DNA from 3 places in the Streptomyces sp. NPDC091280 genome. Region 1 is predicted to be linked to each of the others. Evidence: riboswitches for the same ligand, from Rfam matches in the RefSeq annotation. Region 1 holds a riboswitch; each other region holds the start of a gene.
The links. Region 1 has a riboswitch for cobalamin ahead of ACIQPR_RS29180 (prenyltransferase/squalene oxidase repeat-containing protein). Riboswitches for the same ligand answer to the same signal wherever they lie in the genome.
Positions count from the first base shown of each region.

Region 2: it holds a riboswitch for cobalamin, as region 1 does, so the genes downstream of both, ACIQPR_RS32485 (cobalamin biosynthesis protein) here and ACIQPR_RS29180 (prenyltransferase/squalene oxidase repeat-containing protein) in region 1, are expected to answer to the same signal.
Region 3: it holds a riboswitch for cobalamin, as region 1 does, so the genes downstream of both, metE (5-methyltetrahydropteroyltriglutamate--homocysteine S-methyltransferase) here and ACIQPR_RS29180 (prenyltransferase/squalene oxidase repeat-containing protein) in region 1, are expected to answer to the same signal.

Region 1 covers NZ_JBIVUZ010000010.1:151,564-154,828, forward strand. Annotated here, with positions in the region: gene ACIQPR_RS29175 (PP2C family protein-serine/threonine phosphatase) at 1-847, shown strand, start outside; cobalamin riboswitch at 946-1,077, shown strand; gene ACIQPR_RS29180 (prenyltransferase/squalene oxidase repeat-containing protein) at 1,170-2,387, shown strand; gene ACIQPR_RS29185 (SCO2322 family protein) at 2,384-3,007, shown strand; gene ACIQPR_RS29190 (CbiQ family ECF transporter T component) at 3,000-3,265, shown strand, end outside.
Region 2 covers NZ_JBIVUZ010000011.1:395,745-399,009, reverse strand. Annotated here, with positions in the region: gene ACIQPR_RS32495 (anion permease) at 1-717, shown strand, start outside; gene ACIQPR_RS32490 (hypothetical protein) at 771-992, shown strand; cobalamin riboswitch at 1,125-1,267, shown strand; gene ACIQPR_RS32485 (cobalamin biosynthesis protein) at 1,400-2,341, shown strand; gene ACIQPR_RS32480 (cobyric acid synthase) at 2,338-3,265, shown strand, end outside.
Region 3 covers NZ_JBIVUZ010000004.1:285,953-289,217, forward strand. Annotated here, with positions in the region: gene metE (5-methyltetrahydropteroyltriglutamate--homocysteine S-methyltransferase) at 1-1,872, opposite strand, end outside; cobalamin riboswitch at 2,027-2,254, opposite strand; gene meaB (methylmalonyl Co-A mutase-associated GTPase MeaB) at 2,303-3,265, opposite strand, start outside.

The DNA of each region.
Region 1 (3,265 bases):
CTCGGACGCGCAGCTGAACGCCGGGTTCGCCGTCCGCTGGGGCGCGCTGCTGGTCGGCTGCGCGTGCGGTGTGTACGCGGCACGGCGGCACGGCCGGCTGCGGGCGCGGCTCGCGGAGGCGCGGGAGGTGGCCCGGATCACCCAGGAGGCGATCCTGCGGCCCGTCTCCCGCACCCTCTCCGGCACCCAGGTCAGCACCCGCTACCACTGCGCGCACCCCGAGTCCTCCGTCGGCGGCGACCTGTACGACCTCGCGGTGACGCCGTACGGTCTGCGGGTGCTGGTCGGGGACGCGCGCGGGCACGGGCTCGACGCGCTGCGGACGGCCGCCGACACACTCGTCGGGTTCCGTGAACTCGCCTCTACGGCACCGGACTTGACGACCCTGGCGAAGGCGCTGGACGCCCGGCTGGCGCCCGGTCTCGGTCCGGAGGACTTCGTCACGGCGGTGCTGGCCGAGTTCGGTCCCGGCGAGGTGCGGCTCGTCAACTGCGGCCATCCGGCGCCCCTGCGCTCCGGGCAGCGCCTGGAACTCCTCGAACCCCGGGTCCCGGCACTGCCGTTGGGACTGTGCCCGGACCCGCAGCAGTACCGGGTCCGTCTCCAGCCCGGCGACCGCCTCCTCCTCTACACGGACGGCCTCACCGAGTCCCGCGCCCTCGACGGCACCCCGTTCGCCCTGCTCACCGAGTGCGCGACGGCGCTGAGCGAACCGACACCGGACGCGGCACTGCACGCCCTGTACGAACGCCTGCTCGCCCACACCGGCGGACCGCCCACCGACGACCTGGCACTGGTCCTGTGCCAGCCGACGGGGGTCGGGGCGGGGGCGCCGGTCCGGGTCTGAGACCGGTTCCGGACCGGACCGGCCGTCGACCGGCTCCGGCCGGCCTGGTGACCGCACGACCGCGGCCGGGCACCCCCTCCCCACAGCCGACACCCAGGTTCCCCGTAGAGTGACCGGGTCGTCATCACACCCGTACGGGGGAAAGCCGGTGCAATTCCGGCGCTGACCCGCAACCGTGATCCGTCCCTCCGGGGCCGGTGAGCCGGACCGCCCCGTACGGTACGTGACCGGCTCGCACGCGCCGTCGAGGAATACGGAGCCGAGCCGCCCGGGGGTGTTCCCGTGCTGCCCTGCTCCCCGTAGGGGAAGGCATCCGCCGATCATGAACGTCCGCCGCAGCGCCGCGGCCCTGGCCGTCGGCATCACCGTCACCGTGAGCGCCGCGACACCCGTCGCCGCCGCCGGTCCGTCCCCGTCGCCCTCCGTCGCGATACCCGCCGGGCTCTACGGCACCTCCGACCCCACCTACGACGGCGTGTGGCGTCAGTCCCTGGCCCTGCTCGCGCAGGACGCGGTGGGTGTGCGGCCCGCCGACAGCGCGGTGGCGTGGCTGGCCGGGCAGCAGTGCGCCGACGGGGCCTTCGCGGCGTTCCGGGCCGACCCCGGCAAGGCGTGCGACGCCAAGGTCGTGGTCGACACGAACAGCACGGCCGCCGCCGTACAGGCCCTCGCGGCGCTGGCCGGTTCCCACGACGCGCGGGTGGCCAGGGCCGTCGCCTGGCTGAAGTCCGTCGAGAACCCGGACGGCGGCTGGGGATACTCCCCCGGCGGTGCCAGTGACGCGAACTCCACCGGCGTCGTCATGGACGCGCTCGGCGCCGCCGGAGTGACCGTGCCGAACGTCCGGAAGGACGGGAAGTCCCCCTACGACGCTCTCCGGAAGCTGGCGCTGCCCTGCGACGGCGGTACGGACGCGGGCGCCTTCGCCTACCAGCCGGACAAGAAGGGCGGGCTGGTCGCCAACGCGGACGCGACGGCCGCCGCCGTGCTCGGCCTGGCCGGCCAGTCGCTCGCCGGGAGCCGGCGGGACGACGCCGGGGCCCCCGCGGACTGCGCGCGGCCGGACTCCGGCGCCTCCGGGACGACGCTGAGCCGCAACGGCGCCCGCTGGCTCACCCGGGCCCTGGCCAAGGACGGCCACCTCACCACGGCCCTCCCGGGCGCCGAGCCGCAGCCCGACTACGGCAACACGGCCGACGCGGTCGTCGCGCTGTCGTCGCTCGGCCTGCACGACCAGGCCGCGAAGCCGCTGCGCTGGCTGGAGACCCACGCGAAGGCGTGGGCCGCGCGGGGAGGTCCGGCCGCCTACGCGCAGCTCGTGTTCGTGGCGACCACCGCGAAGGGCGCCGACGTCCACGACTTCGGCGGCCAGGACCTCGTCTCCCTGCTGAACGCGACCGGCCCGGAGGTCAGGGCGGCCTCCGACGGCAACGATGGTTCCTCGGAGGTCGCTTGGGCGGTCGGCGGCGCTCTCCTGGTCGTGGCCGCGGCCGGTGCCGTGCTGTTCGTCCGTGGCCGCGGGCGTGGGCGGCAGCAGTGACCCGCCGCCCCTCCCCCGTCCGCGTCCCCGTCCTCCTGCTCACCGCGCTCGTGCTCGCCGTCGCCGCCAACTCCCCCGCCCAGGCGGCCGGTTACCGCTACTGGTCGTTCTGGGACCGCACCGGCACCCACTGGACGTACGCCACCCAGGGCCCCGCCACCAGCCGTCCCGCCGACGGGGACGTGCAGGGCTTCCGCTTCGCGGTGAGCGAGGACTCGGCCGACGCGCGGCAACCCCGGGGCCCGGCAGTCGACTTCACGTCGATCTGCGCCAAATCCCCGGCCGTGGACGGGAAGAAGCGCGTCGCTCTCGTCATCGACTTCGGCACGGCGTCCGACGCGCCCTCCGAGGAGACCCCGCCCGCCCGCCGTACCGCCTGCGCCACCGTCTCCCCCGACGCCACGACGGCAGAGGCGCTCGCGGCGGTCGCGAAGCCGCTGCGCTACGACCCGAACGCCCTGCTGTGCGCGATCGACGGCTACCCGGACCAGGGCTGCGGGGAACAGACCACCCCGGCACACCACGAGGACCACGCGCTGGGTCTGACGGCGAGCGCGGCGGTCATCGCGCTGCTGGCCGCGGCGGCGGTGTGGCAGGCCCGCAGGCGCGGACATGCGTGAGCGGAGCGGGCCCGACTCCATCCACCCGGGCGCCTGGTGGACCTGGTCCCTGGGGCTCGCCACCGCCGCCACCCGCACCACCAACCCCCTCCTCCTCACCCTCCTGATCACGGTCACGGCCTACGTCGTGGCGACGCACCGCACCTCCGCCCCCTGGTCCCGCTCCTACGCCGCCTTCGCGAAACTCGCCCTGGCCGTCCTCCTCGTCCGCCTGTTCTTCGCGACAGCCCTCGGCTCGCCCGTCCCCGGCACCCACAC
Region 2 (3,265 bases), on a different contig from region 1:
CTGGTCTCACTGGCCCACGGCACGAACGACGCGCAGAAGACGATGGGCATCATCACCCTCGCGCTGATCGCCGGCGGTTCCATCGCCCCCGACTCGGACCCGCCCACCTGGGTCATCCTCTCCGCGGGCCTCGCCATCGCGATGGGCACCTACATCGGCGGCTGGCGCATCATCCGCACGATGGGCAAGGGCCTGACCGACCTCCGGCCCCAGCAGGGCTTCGCCGCCCAGACCAGTGCCGCCGCGGTCATCCTGGCCTCCTCGCACATCGGCTTCTCGCTCTCCACCACGCACGCCGTCTCCGGCTCCGTGATGGGCGCGGGCCTCGGCCGCAAGGGCGGTGTCGTCCGCTGGTCGACCGCCACCCGGATGTTCGTCGCCTGGGGTCTGACGCTGCCGGCCGCCGCGCTGGTCGGCGCGCTCGCCGAGTCCGTGACCGACCTCGGCGACTGGGGCACCGCGTTGGTGGCCGTCTTCCTGGTCGCCTCCAGCGCCGGCATCTGGCTGCTCTCCCGCCGCCAGGTGGTCGACGCCTCGAACGTCAACGAGTTCGAGGAGCCGGCCGGTGTGGTCACCGCGGCCATCGCCGCCGTCACCCCGCCCCCGTCCGTCGCCCTCTCCGAGGGCCTCACCGCGACGATCCCCTCGCCGCCCGTGAGCCCCGCCCCCGCCTCCGCGGCGCCCGACACGGCCACCCCGCCGGCCGCCGCGGTCTGAGTCCTCGAACCCCGTCGGCAGGAACCAGCAGGAACCAGAAGGAACGAATCAGCATGGACATCGACTGGGCAGCCCTCGGCTCCGTCTTCGGCGTCAGCCTCGTGGTCACCGTGGCCCTCGTGGCCGTCTTCACCCTCGGCATCACCGCCCTCTCGCGCCGCGAACGGGCCACCGCCCAGGGCGACTCCGCGACCCTCGCCCTGACCGGCGCGTACGCCTGCTTCGCGGCCTGCGTGGCGGCGGTGGCGTACGGGATCTACATCATCGTGGCCTGACCGGCCGCCAGTTGGACCCACGTGGGGTGCGGGACGGACACCGTCCCGCACCCCACGTGCGCGTGGCCCCTCCGACGCCCCGCGTGTGGGCCTCAGCACACTCCTCCCCCGCAGGTCAACGGCAAGTTGACGCCCCTTCCAACCCCGTGGTGGACTGCCGGGGCCATGTACGGCGGCAGGAGAGGAAGCCGGTGCGAATCCGGCGCGGTCCCGCCACTGTCACCGGGGTAGACAACCCCGGGAGCCAGGAACTCTCACCGCCGGTCTCGTCGAACCAGGGCGTGGACACCCTGAGTGAGGACATATCGCCATGCTCGGCTGCCGTTCGAGGTCCCGTACCAGCTCAGCGAACGCCCCAGCGACCGCCCCAGTGTCCGACTCGGCGACCGTAGCGACCGGCTGAGCCGATGCGTGCCGATCGCGTCTTCGCGTACGGCGCCGCCGCCGGCCTCCTCGGTGACCATCTGCTCGGCGATCCCCGCCGCGGTCATCCGGTCGCCGCGTTCGGCCGCGCCGCCGGTGCCGTGGAACAGCTGCTGTGGCGCGACCACCGAGGCTGGGGCGCCCTGCACACCGCCGTGTGCGTGGGCGGCGCCGTCTCCCTCGCCACCGTGGCCACTTCGGCCCTACGACCGTCCCGTACGGCCTCTGCCGCCCTCACCGCCGCCGCCACCTGGGCGGTCGTCGGCGGGACCTCCCTCGCGCGCGAGGCCGGGATCGTCGGCCGGGCGCTGGAGGCCGGTGACATCGAGGCCGCCCGCGCCCGGCTCCCGCACCTGTGCGGGCGCGACCCGCAGGCCCTCGACGCGGACGGGATCGCCCGCGCCGTAGTCGAGTCCGTGGCCGAGAACACCTCCGACGCGGTGGTGGGCGCCCTGGTGTGGGGCGGTGTCGCGGGTGTCCCGGGTCTGCTCGGCTTCCGGGCCGTGAACACCCTGGACGCCATGGTCGGGCACAAGTCGGCCAAGTACCGCCGCTACGGCTGGGCTTCGGCCCGTCTCGACGACGTGGCCGGCTGGCCCGGCGCCCGCCTCACCGCCGTCCTCGCGACGCTCGCGGGCGACGACCCGCGCGGAGCGGTACGCGCCTGGCGCACCGACGCCCGCCGGCACCCGAGCCCCAACGCCGGTCCCGTGGAGGCCTCCTTCGCGGGCGCCCTCGGCGTACGGCTGGGCGGCACGCTCTCCTACGGCGGCCGGGTCGAGCACCGGCCCGTGCTCAACGGCGCCGGCCGGGCCGTCGCCGTGGCGGACATCGACCGAGCCGTACGGCTGTCCCGGCGCGTCGGCTGGCTCGCGCTCGGGGTCAGTGTCGCCGGGCGGCTGCTGCTGAAGGGACCCAAGTCATGAGCGGCGGCGGGCTGTTGGTCGCGGGCACCACCTCGGACGCCGGGAAGAGCGTCGTCACCGCCGGGATCTGCCGGTGGCTGGTGCGGCAGGGCGTGAAGGTCGCGCCGTTCAAGGCGCAGAACATGTCGCTGAATTCGTTCGTGACGCGCGAGGGTGCCGAGATCGGCCGGGCGCAGGCCATGCAGGCGCAGGCCTGCCGGATCGAGCCGACCGCGCAGATGAACCCGGTCCTCCTCAAGCCGGGCGGCGACCGCAGCAGTCAGGTCGTGCTCATGGGGAAGCCCGTGGGCGAGATGAGCGCGCGCGGCTACCACGGTGGCCGGCAGGAGGCGCTGCTCGGCACCGTGCTGGACTGCCTGGCCGAGTTGCGGGGCACGTATGACGCGGTGATCTGTGAGGGGGCCGGCAGTCCGGCCGAGATCAATCTGCGCCGGACCGACATCGTCAACATGGGGATCGCCCGGAACGCCGGACTCCCCGTACTGGTCGTCGGGGACATCGACCGCGGCGGTGTCTTCGCCTCCTTCTTCGGGACCGTCGCGCTGCTCTCCCCCGAGGACCAGGCGCTCGTCGCCGGGTTCCTCGTCAACAAGTTCCGGGGCGATGTCTCGCTCCTGGAGCCGGGGTTGGAGATGCTGCGCGGTCTCACCGGGCGGCGTACGTACGGTGTGCTGCCGTTCCGGCACGGGCTCGGGATCGACGAGGAGGACGGGCTCCGGATCTCGCTGCGCGGGACCGTCCGCGAGTCCAGCACCGCGCCGCCGGTCGGCGCGGACGTGCTGCGGGTCGCGGTCTGCGCGATCCCCCTCATGTCCAACTTCACCGACGTGGACGCGCTGGCCGCCGAACCGGGCGTGCTCGTGCGGTTCGTGGACCGGCCCGAGGAGTTGGCCGACGCCGATCTCGTCGTGATCCCGGGGACCC
Region 3 (3,265 bases), on a different contig from region 1:
CAGCGGAAGGGTCTCGCGTAGTGCCGGTTCGTCGACCTGGATGACCGAAGTCCCGGCCGCCTCAAGGTCGTTCACCTCGTCGCGCAGGGCGAGGGCGACCTGCCGGGCGGTGTCGCCGAGCGGCTGGTCGTCGCGCACGAAGGACCAGGCGAGCATGGTGACCGGCCCGGTGAGCATGCCCTTGACCGGGCGCGCGGTGAGCGACTGGGCGTACGTCGTCCAGCGGACCGTCATCGGCTCGGGGCGGGAGATGTCACCGGCCAGGATCGGCGGCCGGACGTAACGGGTGCCGTAGGACTGGACCCAGCCGTGCCGGGTGGCGAGGTAGCCGGTGAGCTGCTCGGCGAAGTACTGGACCATGTCGTTGCGTTCGGGCTCGCCGTGCACCAGGACGTCGAGGCCGGTCTTCTCCTGGAAGGAGACCACCTCGCCGATCTCCGCCCTGATGCGCTCCTCGTACCCGGCCGTGTCGATCCGGTTCGCCCTCAAGTCGGCGCGGGCGGTGCGCAGTTCGGCGGTCTGCGGGAAGGAGCCGATCGTGGTGGTCGGCAGCAGGGGCAGACCGAGCCGCGCCCGCTGGGCGGTGGTCCGCTCGCCGTACGGCTGCGAGCGGCGGGCGTCGGCCTCGGTGACGGCGGCGGCACGGGCCCGTACGGCGGGGTCCCGGGTGATCGGGGAGCCCGCGCGGGAGGCCAGGTCGGCGCGGTTCGCGGCCAGTTGGGCGGAGATCGTGCCGGTGCCCCGGGCCAGGCCCTGGGCGAGGGTGACGATCTCCCGCGTCTTCTGCCGCGCGAACGCAAGCCAGCGCAGGAGCTGCGGCTCGATGTCCCGCTCGGCGGCGGCGTCGAGCGGGACGTGCAGCAGGGAGCAGGAGGCGGCCACGTCGACCCGGTCGGCGAGACCGAGCAACGTGCCCAGTACGGCAAGGGACTTGGTGAGGTCGTTGACCCAGATGTTGCGGCCGTCGACCACTCCGGCGACCAGCCGCTTCCCGGGCAGCCCGCCCACCGCGGCCAGGGCGTCCAGGTTGGCGGCCCCGGCCCCGGTGAAGTCCAGCGCCAGCCCCTCCACCGGAGCCTTCGCCAGGACCGGCAAGGCGTCGCCGAGCCGGTCGAAGTAGGAGGCGACCAGCAGCTTCGGGCGGTCGGTGAGCGCGCCGAGGTCGCGGTAGGCGCGCTCGGCGGCGTTCAGTTCGGCCGGGGTGCGGTCCTGCACGAGCGCGGGCTCGTCGAGCTGCGCCCACTCCGCGCCCGCCGCCCGCAGATCCGCCAGCACCTCGGCGTACACGGGCAGCAGCCGGTCCAGCAGGGTCAGCGGCTCGAAGTCGGCGGGCGCGTCGGGCGCGGGCTTGGCGAGCAGCAGATAGGTGACCGGGCCGACGAGGACCGGGCGGGCCGTGAGCCCCAGCGCGAGCGCCTCACGGAACTCGCCGACCTGCTTGCCGGAGTCGGCGGTGAACACCGTGTCCGGCCCCAACTCGGGCACCAGGTAGTGGTAGTTGGTGTCGAACCACTTCGTCATCTCCAGCGGCGCCACGTCCTGCGTGCCGCGCGCCATCGCGAAGTACCCGTCCAGCGCGTCGAGTTCGACGGCGGCACGGAGGCGGGCGGGGATCGCGCCGACCATGACGCTGGTGTCCAGGACATGGTCGTAGTACGAGAAGTCGCCGGTCGGCACTTCGTGGAGGCCGGCCTCGGCCAGCTGCCGCCAGGTGGCGCGGCGCAGTCCGGCGGCGGTGGCCCGGAGGGTGTCGGCGTCGACGCGGCCCTTCCAGTAGCCCTCGATCGCCTTCTTCAGTTCCCGGTCCGGGCCCTGGCGGGGGTAGCCGTACACGGTGGCGCGTGCTGCCGCGGCTGCGGTCTTGGTGGTCACGGAGATCTCCTTCGCGAGATGAATCCCTGAGATCCCGGACGACGGGACGAGGGCGCGAAGGGATGACGGACCGGACGGCGGCGGTCGGGTGACCGTCCGTCCGGTGTGTTCGCCGACCCGCCCACGAGGTCACCGGGATGTCCGCGCGCGAACAGGTCGCGTACGGGCAACGGGCAGGTCTTCGGACTCGCGGGCCCGCCCTCCGGAAACCGGAGGACACCTACTGGCCGTCGCTTCCCAGGCCCGGTCTGTTCGGGTCCAGTGCTTATGACGGCGGTCGTTCCCACTCACCGCTGCGGGGCAGTCCCGGATTCCCACCGGGTTCCCTCTTACGACGCATCCCGCCTGGCGGACGGGGCGAACCAGCTGCGTGCACCAGCCTAGAGGGTGCGGGGCGGATACGTCGATCTTCGGGCCGTCGGCCGGCCGCTCAGCCGGACCCGGATCCGAAGGCCCGCAGGATCTCCTCCGCCGCCACGGTCGCCGTCAACTCGCCTTCCCGCACCCGGCGTTCGAGATCCGGCGCCAGCGCCCGCACCGCCGGATCGGCGTGCAGCCTGCCCAGCAGCTCGTCGCGGACCATCGTCCACGTCCAGTCCACCTGCTGCGCACGGCGTTTGGCGGCCAGCCGGCCCGTGGAGTCCAGCAGCGACCGGTGCTGTTCCAGGCGCTCCCACACCGTGTCCAGGCCGGTGCCCTCGCGGGCGCTGCAACTCAGCACCGGTGGGGTCCAGGCGGCGTCGGCGGGGTGCATCAGCCGCAGCGCGCCCGCCAACTCCCGTGCCGCGCCCCGCGCGTCGCGCTCGTGCGGGCCGTCCGCCTTGTTGACGGCGATGACGTCCGCCAGTTCCAGGACGCCCTTCTTGATGCCCTGCAACTGGTCGCCCGTGCGGGCCAGGGTCAACAGCAGGAAGGAGTCGACCATGTTGGCCACGGCCGTCTCGGACTGGCCGACGCCCACCGTCTCGACCAGGACGACGTCGTAGCCCGCCGCCTCCATGACCACGATCGACTCCCGGGTCGCCTTCGCGACGCCGCCGAGCGTGCCCGCGGTGGGGGAGGGGCGGACGAAGGCCGCCGGGTCCACGGCCAGCCGCTCCATGCGGGTCTTGTCGCCGAGGATCGAGCCGCCCGTCCGGGTCGAGGACGGGTCCACGGCGAGGACCGCGACCCGGAACCCGAGCGAGGTGAGCAGCGTGCCGAAGGCGTCGATGAACGTCGACTTGCCGACGCCCGGCACCCCGCTGATGCCGATCCGCCGCGCCTTGCCGCTGTGCGGCAGCAGCTCGGTCAGCAACTCCTGTGCCATGACGCGGTGTTGGGGCCTGGTCGACTCGACGAGGGTGATGGCGCGGGCCACCAGGGCCCGCTTGCCGTCGAGCACGCCCTTCAC